One region of the Buttiauxella sp. BIGb0552 genome, then DNA from elsewhere that is predicted to be linked to it. Evidence: riboswitches for the same ligand, from Rfam matches in the RefSeq annotation. Region 1 holds a riboswitch; each other region holds the start of a gene.
What was found. A riboswitch is a leader RNA that binds a small molecule or an ion and turns the genes downstream of it on or off. The one in region 1 is predicted to bind thiamine pyrophosphate.

Region 1 (5,686 bases):
GTAACGACCTGCCTGCCTCATCATCCATACTGGCGTGGTATCTACAGGCTGGCGTTGCAGCGCCCGCAGGTAACGATCGTTCTTCAGTTCAGTCATTTTGCATTTCCTTTGGCTGGAACTCTAAATACATTCCGCCAGTTTACCACGTCATTCATACTCTGCCCGACACAGGGCGACAGTGTCTTCAATCAGGCGACGAGCCACCGTACCCGGTGGAGGCAATAACGGAAGTTGGTCATACCGATACCAACCCGCATCAAGTAACTCTTTCGGGTCGATTTCAATTTCGCCGCTGTCATATTCCGCCATAAATGCGGTCATCAGCGATTGCGGGAACGGCCAAGGTTGGGAAGTTACATAACGTAAATTCTTCACACGAATGCTGCTCTCTTCCATCACCTCACGCGCCACGGCCTGCTCGAGGGTTTCCCCAACTTCGACAAAACCGGCCAGCACGGTATAAATTCCACCGCGATGGCGTGTGTGCTGAGCAAGCAGGATATGGTCTTCACGACGGATAGCCACGATGATGCACGGTGAAATTTGTGGATAGTAGCGTTCACGACAATGGTTACACAGCATCGCCCATTCGGTTTTGCTGACGTGCATTTCATGGCCACAGTAGCCACAGAACTTATGCGAGCGATAGAACTCCGCTAACTGCACGCCACGCCCAGCAAGTTGAAATAACCCTTGGTCCTGGTCAATAACCTGGCGCACTGATCCCATATCCGCACGGCGATGTTGCCGCACTAACCACACCGGCTCACTTTCCCACTCGCCGATATGCATCCCAACCGCACCATCAAGCTGAAAATCTTGTGCTGCTCCGTGAGGTAGCTCACCTTTCGGCAACCACAATTTTTGTTCATGACTGACGATAAACCAGCCCTGATCTAACTTTTGAATTACACGTTCCATAACCTGGTGCACATCCCCGAGTTCGCTGGTATAAACAAATGGTCGTAACAATTTTGGGTACGTTTGCGTTACATCTTTTACTCACGGAATCACGGAGTCAATCATGCTTAACCAGTTAGAAAATCTGACTGAGCGCGTCGGTGGTAGTAATGAGTTAATCGACCAATGGCTATATGCCCGCAAACATTTATTGGTGGCTTATTACAATATGGTTGGGATCAAGCCTAACAAGGAATCCCATACCGCGCTCAATGAAAAGGCTCTGGATAACTTTTGCCATAATCTGGTGGATTATCTTTCTGCCGGTCATTTCAATATTTATGAACGCATTATCAGCGAAATGGAAGGGAGCAGCCCACTTTTAGCCGCAACTCATCTTTATCCGCAGCTTGAAGCCAACACCCAGCACATCATGGATTTTTACGATTCGCATCTCGAAAGTGCTATCGATGATGATAACTATATTGAGTTCCAGAAAGCGTTATCCGGCATCGGTGAAGCACTGGAATCACGTTTTTCACTGGAAGATAAACTCATTCAGTTAGCTTACGACCACGATATAAATGACAGTGCTAACGATACCGGCAACCTTGCACGCCCGGCTTGAGTTCTGCGCTGTTAACGAGTAGTTTACATATTTCCTGAATCATTCAGGTTCCAGCAAGGCAGCAACTGAACGAATCCCGATGAGCTTACTCAAGTAAGTGATTCGGGTGAGTAAAGGCAGCTAACGCCGCTGGGGCGTGAAGGATGCAGGAAATCTTCTTGTCGGAGTGCCGAGTGTTTAACTGAACACCGGCTGAGACCGTTAATTCGGGATCCGCGGAACCTGATCAGGCTAATACCTGCGAAGGGAACAAGAGTAATTCTGCTTTTGGGTTCACCCGTACGCGGGCGCCCCACATTCATTACTCCTCCGTTGTTCTGGCAAGCCACTCCTTGATATTTACTGGAATGAGCTATGTCTATTACTGAAAAAAAACCAAACCGCCGCGAACAACGCGCTGCTGCCCAGCATTTTATCCATACGCTGGAAGGTACTGCTTTCCCTAATTCCCAACGCATTTATCTAACTGGCTCACGCGATGATATCCGCGTACCGATGCGCGAAATTCAACTTAGCCCAACCGCAACGGGCGGTACGAAAGAAAACCCTCTGTTCACCCCTAACGATGCCATTCCGGTGTATGACACTTCAGGTCCGTATGGCGACCCGGCAATCAGCATCGACGTTCTGTGCGGGCTTTCACCACTGCGTGAAAGCTGGATTAGCGAGCGTGATGATTGCGAAACACTGACCGACCGTAGCTCTGCATATACCAAAGAGCGCCTTGCTGATGATGGTCTGGACGAATTGCGTTTTGAAACACAACTCACGCCGAAGCGCGCAAAAGCCGGGAAAATTGTCACGCAGTTGCACTATGCACGCCAGGGCATAGTGACGCCGGAAATGGAGTTTATCGCCATACGTGAAAACATGGGCCGCGAACGCATTCGCGATGAAGTGTTACGCCACCAGCACCCAGGCCAGAGTTTTGGTGCTCTCGTGCCAGAAAACATTACTCCTGAATTTGTACGCGATGAAGTCGCCGCAGGCCGGGCAATCATTCCCGCCAATATTAACCACCCTGAGTCTGAGCCGATGATTATCGGCCGTAATTTCCTTGTCAAAGTGAATGCCAATATCGGCAACTCAGCGGTCACCTCCTCGATTGAAGAAGAAGTGGAAAAACTGGTGTGGTCAACGCGCTGGGGCGCAGACACCGTGATGGATCTTTCCACCGGCCGCTATATCCACGAAACCCGCGAATGGATTTTACGTAACAGCCCAGTCCCTATCGGCACCGTGCCCATTTACCAGGCGCTGGAAAAAGTAAATGGCATCGCTGAAGACCTGACCTGGGAAATGTTCCGCGACACACTCCTGGAACAGGCCGAGCAAGGCGTGGACTATTTCACCATTCACGCCGGAGTGCTGCTGCGTTATGTGCCGATGACGGCCAAACGCCTGACCGGAATTGTGTCGCGCGGCGGTTCGATTATGGCGAAATGGTGCCTGTCACATCATCAGGAAAACTTCCTGTATGAGCACTTCCGCGAAATTTGCGAAATCTGTGCCGCTTACGACGTTTCACTCTCGCTTGGCGACGGCCTGCGCCCTGGCTCCATTCAGGATGCCAACGATGAAGCGCAATTCTCTGAGCTGCATACGCTTGGCGAGTTGACCAAAATTGCCTGGGAATACGATGTGCAGGTGATGATTGAAGGCCCGGGACATGTGCCCATGCAGATGATCCGCCGCAATATGACCGAAGAACTGGAGCACTGCCATGAAGCACCGTTCTACACGCTTGGCCCGCTGACCACTGATATTGCACCGGGTTATGACCATTTCACCTCAGGTATTGGTGCAGCCATGATTGGCTGGTTCGGCTGTGCGATGCTTTGTTACGTCACACCAAAAGAGCATCTTGGCCTGCCGAATAAAGAAGATGTTAAACAGGGGCTGATTACCTACAAAATTGCGGCACATGCCGCAGACCTGGCAAAAGGCCACCCTGGTGCGCAAATCCGCGACAACGCGATGTCGAAAGCCCGTTTTGAATTCCGCTGGGAAGACCAGTTTAATCTCGCGCTTGACCCTTTCACCGCCCGCGCCTATCACGATGAAACTCTGCCGCAGGAATCCGGCAAGGTCGCGCACTTCTGTTCGATGTGCGGACCAAAATTCTGCTCGATGAAAATCTCCCAGGAGGTTCGCGATTTCGCCGCTAAGCAAGCCATAGAAGTTGGCATGGACGATATGTCGCAATCCTTCCGTGCAAAAGGTGGCGAAATTTATCTGCGTCAGGAGGAAGTGTGATGAGCACACCCGCCTTCCCTTCTGTGCCCAAACGACTCGGGTTGTATCCGGTAGTGGATAGCGTCGAGTGGATTGCCCGCTTACTGGAGGCGGGAGTACGCACCCTTCAATTACGGATTAAAGACAAACGCGACGAAGAAGTTGAAGCCGACATTACTACTGCCATTGCGCTTGGTAAGCGATATGAGGCGAGGTTATTCATCAATGATTACTGGCGACTGGCGATAAAACATCGTGCTTACGGTGTTCATCTGGGCCAGGAAGATCTGGATGTCGCTAATCTGGACGCCATCCGCGATGCGGGCCTGCGCCTCGGGCTTTCGACGCACGACAATATGGAAATGGATCGCGCCCTGGAAGCACGCCCTTCTTACATCGCGTTGGGGCATGTTTTTCCAACTCAAACCAAGCAGATGCCGTCCGCTCCTCAAGGGCTTTCGCAACTCGCAGCCCACATCAAAACGCTGGGCGATTACCCGACTGTCGCCATCGGTGGAATAAGTATTGAGCGCGTTCCTGCTGTACTCGCAACGGGCGTTGGAAGTGTCGCAGTTGTGAGCGCAATTACTCTGGCCCCAGACTGGCGAGCGGCAACAGCGCAACTACTGGAGCTTGTGGGGGCTGGCGATGAATGATGCCGATTTCATGCGTTACAGCCGCCAGCTGTTGCTGGAAGACATCGCCATTGAAGGACAGCAAAAGCTGCTCGCCAGCAAAATCTTAATCGTCGGGCTTGGCGGGCTGGGTTCGCCAGCCGCGTTATATCTTGCGGCGGCAGGCGTTGGTACTTTGATTCTCGCCGACGATGACAACGTGCATATCAGTAATTTGCAGCGCCAGATTTTGTTTACCTCTCAGGATTTGGAACAGCCAAAATCGCTGGCCGCTCAACGCCATCTCCAGAAGCTCAACCCGGATATTACGCTCCAGGTTATTAGCGAGCGTTTAGCTGGAGAAGCGTTGATGCAGGCGGTAAAGAACGCCGATCTAGTGCTGGATTGCAGCGACAACATGGCGACACGCCAGGCCGTTAACGCCGCCTGTGTCGCACATAACAAACCGCTGATTTCTGCAAGTGCAGTCGGCTTTGGCGGGCAGTTGATGGTTCTGACGCCTCCGTGGGAAACCGGTTGTTATCGCTGTGTCTGGCCTGACGAACACGAACCGGAGCGCAACTGCCGTACTGCGGGAATCATCGGCCCGGTGGTTGGTGTGATGGGAACATTGCAGGCTCTGGAGGCCATAAAGTTGTTGAGCGGCATGGCTCCAGCAACGGGTACTTTGCGCCTGTTCGACGCCCGTCAACATAGCTGGCGCTCCCTCGCTATGCAAAAAGCGGCTAATTGCCCGGTATGCGGAGGGCGAGATGCACATTCACTTTAACGATGAACCGCTGCAGTGCCCGGATAACCTGACGCTGGAAAAGCTGCTTGACCAACTGCGCCTGTTGAAACCAGGCGTAGCACTCGCCATCAACCAAAGCATTGTGCCACGTGAACAGTGGGAAGCTCATTTGTTGAAAGATGGCGACCAGATCTTGCTTTTTCAGGCCATAGCCGGGGGTTAACATGCTACAGATTGCTGATAAAACTTTCTCATCACGCTTGTTCACCGGCACCGGGAAATTTTCCTCGCCGCAGGTGATGGTTGAAGCGATTCGCGCTTCCGGCTCGCAGTTAGTGACAATGGCAATGAAGCGCGTCGATTTGCGTAACCATAACGATGCGATTCTCGCGCCACTGCTTGAGGCGGGCGTGCAGTTGCTGCCGAATACCTCTGGCGCCAAAACGGCTGAAGAAGCGATTTTTGCCGCACAGCTTGCCCGAGAAGCGCTCGGTACGCATTGGGTAAAGCTGGAAATCCACCCCGACGCCCGCTATTTGCTGCCCGATCCTATCGAAA
Region 2 (5,686 bases), on a different contig from region 1:
CGCTGAGCTTAAGGCCGGGGTTTAGCCCCAGGCCAATGTTCTGGCGCACCGTAAGGTGGTTGAAAAGATTGTTCTCCTGGAACAGCATCGATACCGGGCGCTGTGCGGGTGCCGTCGCCGTATGGTCGTTGCCATGCAGCATAATCTGCCCGCTGGCAGGGGTGAGAAAACCGGCAATCAAACTCAGCAGCGTACTTTTCCCCGCCCCGCTTGGTCCCAGCACCGCAACGCGTTCTCCGGCGTTAATTTGCATCGAAAAGCGCATCGGTAAATGGTGATAGAGCCAGGTTACATCAGTTAGCGTTAGCATTCCCTTCATCCTTCAAGTTGCAGGTGTGTTGGCTGCGTTCTTTCATCCAGGTCACATAGTTTTCTATGTTCCCAGGCTTCATTCACTTGCCGCCTTCCTGCAACCTGAATCATTTTGGGAATCGCGTCCCGGAAGTTTTTCAATCAATGTGAATAAAGCAAAGCACAGTATCAGCAGGATAAGCGCAGTAACCGCACCATCCTGGCTACGATATGAACCAATTTGTTGATAAAGATAAAACGGCAGCGTGCGGAAATCTTCATTGCCGAACAGCGCCACTACGCCAAAATCACCAATCGACAGCACACAGGCAAATGCCAGCGCTTGTGCCAGAGGCCGTTTAAGCGCGCGTAATTCGATATAACGCAGGCGGTTTAAGCCGCTGATATTCAGCGACTGGCACAGCTTGTTGTAGCGTTCCGCCACATCCAGCATTGGGTTTTCCAGCACTTTCAGGGCGTAAGGAACCGCCATTAATGCATTGGTGAAAATCACAATGCCATCGGCGGATTGCGGCAAACCTACCGTGTTATTAAGCAACAGGAAAAAGCCGGTCGCCAGCACGATGCCCGGCATGGCGAGAATTAACATGCCGCTCAACTCCAGCGCTTGCCCGGCAAATGCGCGGTTGCGCAGGCGCAATTCCCGCGAACTCCACAGCAGCATTACCGTAATGACGACGCTTATCAGCCCCGCGCCGACTGCAATTCTTAACGAGGTGAATAATGCCTGCCAGAGAATTGGCTGTGAAAGCACGCTGTTAAATCCGCTGTTGATGCCATCAATGATGACCGCCAGCAGCGGGGGCAATAGCAGCAACATTGCGAGTGAAATTAACAACCCGTCGCACAGTTTTCGGCGTAGGTTATCTTGCGGGTCGCGCCAGCCTTGCATTTGGCTGATTCCCACCGGAATCGCTTTGCTCAGCCGCTGGCTCATCAAAACGAGGCCAAGGCAGCAAACCATTTGTACTATTGCGAGCAGTGCCGCACGTGCGGGATCGTAGTCGTAACTGAGGGCCTGGAAGATAGCCAGTTCAATGGTGGTTGCCTGCGGCCCGCCGCCGAGCGAAAGCACGGTGGCAAAACTTGCGAAGCAGAGCATAAAAATCAGTGCGGCGGCAGGAAGGATCTGGCGCCGTAGCCACGGCCATTCGACAAAGCGGAAGAAATTCCAGCCCTGCATACCAAGCTGTGCGGCGACCTGGCGCTGTTCGCTGGGGATATTTTCCAGCGCCTGAAGCAGCAGGCGGGTTGCCATCGGCAAGTTGAAAAATACGTGTGCCAGCAAAATGCCTTTCAGGCCATACGGTGAGAACCCCCATTCGATGCCAAGTCTGGCGCACAATGAGGCCAGCCAGCCTTCGCGGCCATACACCGTCAGAATCCCAAACACGGCAACTAACACCGGCAACACCAGCGTCATGGCGCACAGACGTAACAGTGCTAATCGCCCTGGGAAACGGCGTCGGTAAAGCGCCCGGGCCAGAAAAATAGCCGGGAGCACCGAAAGGGCAGCCGAGAGAAAAGCCTGCCAGAAAGAGAAGCGCAGCACGTGCCACAAATAACTATCCTGCACCAATGCGCGGATATCGGTTTGTGGCGCGTTAAACCACAACGCCAGAAAAGCTGCCAGGGCGACGGCGACCACCAGCGTGGCGGCGCATAGCCCTGGAATCAGCCAGCCGGGGATCAGCGGCTGACGGAGCGTTGCCATTCACTGATCCAGCTGGCGCGATGGGATGAAACGTCTTGCGGGCTAAACTCCAGCGTGGTCTGTGGTTTGACCAGGCCGTTAAAGCCTTCCGGCAATTTCACATCTGTTACCGGATACATCCAGTTGCCGGTTGGAATGGTGTTCTGGAATTCAGGCGTTGTGATGAATTTCATGAACTTTTGCGCCAGCTCAGGCTGTTTGCTGGAGGCCAGGCGGCCCGCTACTTCGACCTGCAAATAGTGCCCTTCGCTGAAATTGGCTGCCGCGTAGTTATCTTTTTTCTCTTCAATAATGTGATATGCCGGAGAAGTGGTGTAGCTCATCACTAGATCGCCTTCACCTTTCAGGAACAGGCCGTAGGCTTCGGACCAGCCTTTGGTGACGGTGACGGTTTTCTTCGCCAGTTTCGTCCAGGCTTCAGGCGTTTTGTCGCCATATACTTTTTGCATCCATAACAGCAGGCCGAGACCTGGCGTGCTGGTGCGTGGATCCTGGTAAATCACTTTCCATTTCTGGTCGCTTTCAACCAATTCTTTCAGGCTTTTCGGCGGGTTTTTGAGTTTGTTTTTGTCATACACAAAAGCGAAATAACCGTAATCGAATGGCACAAAGGTATTGTTGTTCCACCCGCCAGGAATTTTTAGCGAGCTGGTTTCAACATTGCTCGGAGCAAACAATTTCGTTTGTGCCGCCGCTTCCAGCAGGTTGTTATCCAGCCCTAAAACCACGTCAGCTTTGCTGTTTTTACCCTCCATGCGTAGGCGGTTAAGCAAGGAAACACCATCTTCGAGTGCGACGAATTTCAGCTCGCAATTGCAGTCCGCTTCAAAGGCTTTTTTTACCGCAGGGCCTGGGCCCCAGTCGGCAGCGAAGGAGTCGTAGGTGTAAACAGTCAGCAGGGGTTTGGCGAAAACAGGGGCTGCGATGAGCGCCAGTAACGGCAGGAATTTTTTGAACACTTTGCACCTCTTGGAATTAGGGGTGGCAAAGGACTTTGAGAATTGAGCCTCAAATCCCTTCGCCGGCGTTATCCGGATCAGGTTCGACGGGTATTATCTCAGCCAGACTTTCGTCTTAGCACCCCGTTGAGAACGCGTGCATTGTAATGATTTTGTGAAACTTACGAAAGCTCTTTACCCGTACTCACAGATTGCGGTTCCGGTGGTGCAAACCATGCCGATTTAAAATCAAACCAACCCAATGTGTTCATTCGCACACCGCGCATACTGCGTTGCCCTTCAATGCGCAGCCAGTGGTGGATTAACGGTAAAATATCATTGTTTTCAACTCGCTCCTGGCACCATTCCGGGAGCGAAAGCTCACCGTTATGCCATTTTCGGGTATCCGTTTCCCAGTCATTCGCAATGCATTTCTGAATCAGCGGCACTTCATAAAGATGCGAATAGAGTGAAAACTCCAGCGGCAGCGTGAAGTTGGCACTGTTCAGCCAGATATCACTTTCTGCCTCACCCTGGTGCCACTCTTCATAACTGACTTCCTGCACCACCAGTTTTACCCCCACGCGGGCCAGCAACTCCTCCATCACTTTACTGATCATGCGGTGTTCAACGTGGTCGCGGTAAAACGTCAGCGTTACAGATTCCAGACTATCAGGTTTTTCAAGCACCGGTTGTGGGCGCGCGTGGTGCCAGCGCGGCAGTAAACCATACGCAGGAAACCAGTACTGCTGGTTTTGAGCACCCGCGCTATAAAGCAGATGAATGGGGGCCAACACATGGCTTAGCCAGCGGCGAACGTCGTCATTACTGCCAGATTTGGATCGCCTATCAAACAAAATGTAATAGCAGCCTTCTTCCAGACGGCTTTCGACGGCTTTTTCACTATCAGGCATGCCCGATAGTTGCACTGCGCAACTGACATCTTCACCGATCTCTGGCAATACCCAGAAATTTACCTCATCAATCAATGCGCGATAGCCGAAGTAATCATCGTAAGCCTGAATTTTCAATTGGTTGTTATTGTTGCGTACCACCGAATAGGGGCCTGACCCAACAGGCTGACGGGCAAAATTGCTTAATGTCTGCCATTCACGCGGCAGGATCATTGCGTTAACACTGCCCAATAACCAAGGTAGCCATTGGTCGGGCTGCGAGAGCGTGATATCCAGCGTCCATGTGGTTGGCGAGCTGATTTGCGTAATGTGTGCGTAGAGTGGCAACGCATTAATTCGTTGCAAAGATGTCATGACATCCAGCATGTCCAGTTCGCGGCCATGGTGAAAATGAATGCCGGGGCGCAGATAAAAACGCCAGTGTAATGGGGATATTTGCTGCCAGTGATGGGCAATATCTGCTTCCAGTTCCCCATTTTCCTCATTTATACGGATTAACCCACTGAAAATTTGCCTGGCAATATGGGTTTCCGAGCGGCGTAAAGCCGAGCCGGGTAACAGATTTAATAGCGGGCGGTAATAGAGCACGCGCAGGATATGCCGCCCCTGGCGGAAGCTGCGGCCCAGATGGGAGATCAACATCTGGCGTACTGCGGCTTTGTCACCGACGATCTGCACCAGTTGATCAATACGATCCTGCTCGAGAAGATCTTCTGCCCGCTGTTGTTGCAGCGCAAGGCCGGTATACAGGAATTCCAGCTGTGAACGCTTGCCGCGCCCGACCTCTGCTTTCCAGCTGAGCCAGCCCTTTTCCTGCATCGCGCTTAGTAACGTACGCATATGGCGGCGGGAGCAATTCAGCAGATCTGCCAGCTCATTGAGCGTGGTTTCCTGCGGTTTACCTTCAAAGTTTTGCCATAAACGTATGAACTGTTGTTGCAGACGACTGCTGGACATAAAAGAGGAACTCCCGTCAGAAACTCATCAATTTAACTTTCCTCATATTACGCCAATAATCATCAACGTTGAAAGCGAGGAGGTACATATGAAACGGTCGCCAGTTGTTAAGTTCTATCAACAGTATTTTACCGCAACCCAAAGTGTTTCCGCTGGATGGCTGGCTCGCCTGACAGCATCGCAACGTCTAAGGATGCTTGAGGACTTAATGCAGTGGGAGGTGACAACTTCCGTGACCGTGAAGTACTGACTCGTTGATACATGTGTGACTGAGAATTGGTGAATTTCACCTGGCCAGCAGATTGTTCCTGCTGGCTTTTTTATACCCGTCATTAGGGTATAGTTTACGTTTTGCACACCCAGTGAGCGCTCGAACAAAAGGAATTTCTGCATGCTGTGGTTTTTGACACGAGGACGCCGCCTCAATCCGGTGTATGCCGCATTTATGGTTGTGGCTTTTATGATGGGGATTGCGGGGGCACTTCAGGCTCCCACCCTTAGCCTGTTTTTAACGCGTGAAGTGCAGGTGCGCCCGTTCTGGGTCGGGCTGTTTTATACCGTCAATGCGATAGCCGGGATACTCGTCAGCCTGGCGCTGGCGAAGCGTTCAGATAACCGGGGCGACCGTCGCAAACTGATTATGGTTTGTTGCGTAATGGCCGTAGCAAACTGCGTGTTGTTTGCTTTTAACCGCCATTACCTGACGTTAATTACCGTTGGCGTTATGTTCGCGTCTATTGCCAACACAGCGATGCCACAAATCTTCGCTCTTGCCCGCGAGTATGCCGATAGCTCGGCGCGAGAGGTGGTGATGTTCAGCTCGATAATGCGTGCGCAGCTCTCGCTTGCCT
Region 3 (5,686 bases), on a different contig from region 1:
GTGATTTTCTAATTTTACAAAGACTCTGATTTACCAGTGACTTAAATTCTTTGTCATCGTGCGGCAGTAGTATGACAAAGAACTGTGGTTTCCCAACACCTTTATCGCTAATTGAAAATAAATTTTTATCGCTCTGAGCCTCAATGATTTCTTTTAATGAAATATCGTTGATAAAAGCAGCCGATGTTTTGCCACTGCGCATCAGTTCAAAAGCTTTTTCCATGGTTGGAGTCGTAATAACGAATAAATTGAGATTCAACTCACGATTGGCCTGGTTAAGCGCAAGAGCATCAACTGATCCCGAAGTTACACTAACAGTATGACCCGCTAATTGATCAATGGATGATATCTTTTTGTTCTTTAAAGTTGCGAATCGTGTATATGAATAAGTATAGGGGCTTGAATAGTCTGCAATCGTTTTCCATTCAATAACGTTAGCATTAACTGAACAGATCATATCTACCTTTTTCTCACGCAATAATTCATCTCTTTCTGGCAGATATTTGTTCTCAATATAATTAACTTTTAAATCCGGTATGTTCAGATGTTTGCTAATATCACTAACGATAACATTACATAAATCGATAACATAACCAACAACTTTGCCATCCGATGCTACATAAGAAAAAGGTGGGGCATCACGATAGGCGATGTTTATTTGATGAGTTTTTGTGATGCTCTCTATTGTCTTTGAAAGCTGAGCTTGAGCAACAGAGACAAACAGCCCAGAAACAAGAAAAACACACATATTTAACCAATTGAATATTTTAGCACTGCTGTTTTTATTAAGTAAAACTTTGTTATCGATATTCATATAGGATGTTAATTTTATGTTTTTTATAAGAAAAGATCATAGGTAATTATATGTTTCTAGTTATACACATAAAGCATGCTGTTGCCAATTTCATTATAACGAATCAGATAGTTCCGAGGAGTGATTTAGTATGTTTTAAATACATTGCGATCATTTAATGGTCAAGTTATTTCAATGTGTTAACAGTGTTTTGTGAGATTAAATAATCCATGGAAATAATTTTACTGGTTGGTAAAAAATAATAAATGATGAACTCGTTAACTATGCTCAATTAATTTTTTAGATTTATGTTAATAGGTGTGGGGCAGTGTTTTCATTAATAGTCAAATCCTGATAAAGATGATGCTTGAGAGAGTTGGTCACTATTTCACTGTGCGCACTTAGATTAAGAACTTGTTTGTCTGACTTCCTGCTGGCATTATCCTGAGCAGGGATTAACGGAGCGTTAATCGCAAGTATTTGATTTTGAATTAAATGACTCGGGGTGCCCTTCTTTGTGAAGGCTGAGAAATACCCGTACCACCTGATCTGGATAATGCCAGCGTAGGGAAGTCAGATGCCTGTCAGGTCATCCCTTCTTCACGCCGGGCAGGAGCTTTTAATATGCAGCCTGACCTGCTACCCGGCCACCTTGCCGCGTCGGTTTTACACAATTTACATCAAGCTTCTCCTTTGGTTCACTGCATGACTAACGATGTGGTGCAGAATTTTACCGCCAACGTGTTGCTCGCTATTGGCGCGGCTCCGGCAATGGTCATTGAGCCAGAAGAAGCCGCACAATTTAGCCCTATAGCCTGCGCTCTACTCATCAATATCGGCACACTCACCTCTGAGCGCAGTACCGCAATGCTTGCTGCCATTCATGCTGCGAACCAATCTTCTATCCCCTGGGTGCTCGACCCCGTGGCCGTCGGTGGCCTGGAGTTTCGTACACAATTTGCACGCGCGATCCTTGAATTAAAACCGGCCGCAATTCGTGGTAATGCGTCGGAAATCATGGCGCTTGCGGGCGAGCACTGTGGTGGGCGAGGTGTGGACAGTACTGAAGAGGCGCTTTCAGCTCTACCCGCGGCACTTAAGCTTGCCCAGATTACTGGTGCGATTGTTGCGGTAACAGGTGAGGAGGATTACGTCACCGATGGGGAAAATGCCTGGAGCATTGCCGGTGGCGGCGTGTTGATGACGCGTGTTGTCGGCACAGGATGTGCACTTTCCGCAGTTGTTGCTGCCTGTTGTTCATTGCCTGGCTCCCGGTTAGACAATGTCGCTTCCGCCTGCCAGTTTATGAAATGTGCTGGCGAACAGGCAATTGCTGCAAGCCGCGGGCCTGGTAGTTTCACTCCAGCCTTTCTGGATGCGCTTTACGCACTAAATGCGGAGGCTCTGGTATGAAAGGAGTTAAACGCATTAACGCGCTAACTATTGCAGGAACCGACCCAAGTGGTGGCGCGGGTATCCAGGCTGACCTTAAAACGTTCTCGGCTTTGGGCGCGTATGGCACCAGCGTTATTACCGCGCTGGTTGCACAAAACACACGTGGAGTGCAGTCGGTTTATCGTATCGAACCGGCGTTTGTCGCAGCCCAACTTGACTCTGTGCTGAGTGATGTTCGAATCGACACTGTCAAAATCGGCATGCTGTCAGAAACAGATATTGTTGAAGCCGTGGCCGAGAGGTTGGCATTTTACCAAGTCAAAAACGTGGTGCTTGATACGGTCATGCTGGCGAAAAGTGGCGACCCGTTGCTTGCTCCTTCTGCTGTAGAAAGTTTACGTCGCAGGTTATTACCGCAGGTGGCATTGATTACCCCGAACTTACCCGAGGCAGCAGCTCTGCTGAATACGGTACACGCTCGCAACGAACGTGAAATGAAAGAGCAGGGCGATGCGCTGCTGGGGATGGGTTGCAAAGCGGTGTTGATGAAAGGCGGGCATCTTGATGACCCCGAAAGCCCGGACTGGTTGTTTACTCGAAGTGGAGCGCAGCGTTTTACTGCACCACGTGTGCAAACGCGTCATACGCATGGTACGGGCTGCACACTGTCCGCCGCACTTGCGGCACTTTATCCACGCTATAACGACTGGCCTCAAACTATCACAGCGGCGAAAAAGTGGCTGTCTCAGGCATTAGAACAAGCGGATTCGCTTGAAGTTGGGCAAGGAATTGGGCCTGTTCATCATTTTCACGAGTGGTGGTAATGGTGTAAATCTCCGCCGGGCATAAAACGTTACACCATAAAACAAACCGATAGTGCTCCCGTAGGTGGCGAATACCGTGAGTCACGGCCAGGATTATGTCTGCCTGTTTTAACAAAAGCAGGCCAGGAGAATCCATCCTCAGCGGGCAGGGTGCTCGCTGAATTTACGGGAGCGTATTATGACTGATATTGCGCAGCTGCTTGGCAAAGACGCCGACAGCTTGTTACAGCATCGTTGTATGACTATTCCGGCAGACCAGTTGTATCTGCCTGGTTCGGATTATGTAGACCGCGTGATGGTGGATAACAACCGCCCGCCAGCGGTGCTACGGAATATGCAAACGCTGTACAACACCGGGCGGCTGGCTGGCACCGGCTACCTTTCAATTTTACCTGTCGATCAGGGTGTGGAACATTCCGCTGGCGCTTCGTTCGCCGCAAACCCTCTCTATTTTGACCCGAAGAATATTGTCGAGTTGGCGATTGAAGCGGGCTGTAACTGTGTCGCTTCAACCTATGGCGTGCTGGCATCGGTATCGCGACGTTACGCGCATCGCATTCCTTTCCTCGTCAAACTTAACCATAACGAAACGCTCAGTTACCCAAATACTTTCGACCAGACGTTATATGCAAGTGTTGAGCAGGCGTTCAATATGGGCGCGGTGGCAGTGGGGGCGACCATTTACTTTGGTTCGCCAGAGTCACGCCGCCAGATTGAGGAGATCTCGGTTGCATTTGAACGCGCACATGAGCTGGGGCTGGTCACTGTTCTTTGGGCATATCTGCGTAACCCGGACTTTAAAAAAGACGGTGTGGATTACCACGTAAGTGCCGATCTCACTGGCCAGGCAAACCATCTGGCCGCCACTATTGGTGCGGATATTGTGAAGCAGAAAATGGCCGAAAATAACGGGGGTTACAAGGCGGTAAACTTTGGATACACCGACGACCGCGTGTACACCAAACTGACCAGTGATAACCCCATAGATCTGGTGCGTTACCAACTGGCCAACTGCTATATGGGTCGCGCAGGGTTGATTAACTCGGGTGGTGCCGCTGGAGGTGAAACCGACCTGACAGATGCAGTGCGTACCGCTGTCATTAACAAGCGTGCGGGTGGCATGGGGCTGATTCTGGGCCGCAAAGCCTTTAAGAAATCTATGCCTGAGGGTGTTAAGTTGATTAATGCTGTGCAGGATGTGTATCTGAACAGCAAAGTGACTATCGCCTGATTTTCTGCGTATTGCTGGCGGGTTAGCGCAGCGACGCCCGCCGAAAACTTCCCCAAATCCATCAGTTACCTTCATCACAGTTCCATAACATTTTGTGAAAAGCATCACGCCCCCCTGGACATATGTCCAAAAAATCACGCGCATTTAAGCACCTTTGAACGAGGCGGAGGTGAATTTTTACGCATAGAGTAAGTGATGAAACGCTGTTTTAAATTAACAAAGGGACAATAACAGCCGTGAAAATAGAATCCGTAAACGTAACCGTTTTTACTTACCCAACCCGCCGAGTTTCTGACAGTGCAGGCCATTCTCACCCGGGTCCGGAAAGCCTTGCGAAAATGGCGATGCTGACGATCACCACCGATGAAGGTGACTGTGGTTACTCTTTCGCGCCACCGGAAGTGGTGCGCCCTTATGTCGTCAATGCCTTCTTCCGTAAAGTTCTGGTCGGGCAAGACCCGTTTAACCGCGAGCGGATCTGGCAAGACCTGGTGCACTGGCAGCGTGGCAGCGCACACCAACTTACCGAACGTGCGCTCTCGTTTGTTGAGCAAGCACTGTGGGATTTAATTGGCCGCAAACTGAAAGTGCCGGTCTACAAATTGCTTGGTGGATTCCGCGACAAAGTGCCGGCTTACGGCAGCACCATGTGCGGCGACGAACTGGAAGGCGGTTTATCTACGCCAGACGAATTCGGCCAGTTCGCTGAAAAGCTGGTCGCTCGCGGCTATAAAGCCATCAAACTTCACACCTGGATGCCACCGGTTGCCTTCGCTCCAGACCCAAAAATGGATGTTAAAGCCTGTGCCGCCGTGCGTGAAGCCGTTGGCCCGGATATCGATTTAATGCTTGATGGCTACCACTGGTACAGCCGCAGTCAGGCGCTCTACATTGGCAAGGCGCTGGAAAAACTCAACTTTGCCTGGTTCGAAGAGCCGATGGAAGAAGAGAGCATGGCGTCTTACGTCTGGCTTTCTGAGAACTTATCTATCGACGTTGTCGGGCCAGAAAGCCTCGGCGGCAAACACCATAGTCGTGCAGACTGGGTAAAAGCGGGCGCGTGCGACATCCTGCGTGCGGGGGCGAACGGCGTTGGTGGCATTTCACCAACCATGAAAGTTGCTGCTCTTGCTGAGTCCTTCGGCATGGACTGCGAAGTTCATGGCAATGGTGCGGCAAGCCTCGCAGTAGTGGGCGCAATTCGTAATTGCCGCTGGTACGAGCGTGGTTTACTGCACCCGTTCCTTGAATACGATGAGCCAGCAGCGTACCTGAACAGCATCGTTGACCCGATGGATGCCGATGGTTTTGTGCATTTGCCACAGCGTCCGGGCCTTGGTGAAGACATTAATTTCTCGTATATCGAAACGCATACCGTAAGCAAAGACTAACAGCCGTAAAAATAATAAGCCCGGCGCGAAAGACGCCGGGGAATACTGACCC

Region 2: it holds a riboswitch for thiamine pyrophosphate, as region 1 does, so the genes downstream of both, thiB (thiamine ABC transporter substrate binding subunit) here and thiC (phosphomethylpyrimidine synthase ThiC) in region 1, are expected to answer to the same signal.
Region 3: it holds a riboswitch for thiamine pyrophosphate, as region 1 does, so the genes downstream of both, thiM (hydroxyethylthiazole kinase) here and thiC (phosphomethylpyrimidine synthase ThiC) in region 1, are expected to answer to the same signal.

Annotation. Positions count from the first base shown of each region.
Region 1 is NZ_SODY01000012.1:6,768-12,453, forward strand. It holds gene hemE (uroporphyrinogen decarboxylase) at 1-96, opposite strand, end outside; gene nudC (NAD(+) diphosphatase) at 148-921, opposite strand; gene EDF88_RS23990 (Rsd/AlgQ family anti-sigma factor) at 1,025-1,528, shown strand; TPP riboswitch at 1,681-1,794, shown strand; gene thiC (phosphomethylpyrimidine synthase ThiC) at 1,883-3,784, shown strand; gene thiE (thiamine phosphate synthase) at 3,784-4,419, shown strand; gene thiF (thiazole biosynthesis adenylyltransferase ThiF) at 4,412-5,167, shown strand; gene thiS (sulfur carrier protein ThiS) at 5,151-5,351, shown strand; gene thiG (thiazole synthase) at 5,353-5,686, shown strand, end outside.
Region 2 is NZ_SODY01000003.1:377,467-383,152, reverse strand. It holds gene thiQ (thiamine ABC transporter ATP-binding protein ThiQ) at 1-310, opposite strand, end outside; gene thiP (thiamine/thiamine pyrophosphate ABC transporter permease ThiP) at 389-2,026, opposite strand; gene thiB (thiamine ABC transporter substrate binding subunit) at 2,002-2,985, opposite strand; TPP riboswitch at 3,022-3,121, opposite strand; gene sgrR (HTH-type transcriptional regulator SgrR) at 3,147-4,835, opposite strand; gene sgrT (glucose uptake inhibitor SgrT) at 4,924-5,085, shown strand; gene EDF88_RS10700 (sugar efflux transporter) at 5,227-5,686, shown strand, end outside.
Region 3 is NZ_SODY01000004.1:481,190-486,875, forward strand. It holds gene EDF88_RS14360 (transporter substrate-binding domain-containing protein) at 1-814, opposite strand, end outside; TPP riboswitch at 1,285-1,381, shown strand; gene thiM (hydroxyethylthiazole kinase) at 1,418-2,206, shown strand; gene thiD (bifunctional hydroxymethylpyrimidine kinase/phosphomethylpyrimidine kinase) at 2,203-3,012, shown strand; gene fbaB (class I fructose-bisphosphate aldolase) at 3,191-4,243, shown strand; gene EDF88_RS14380 (mandelate racemase family protein) at 4,480-5,634, shown strand.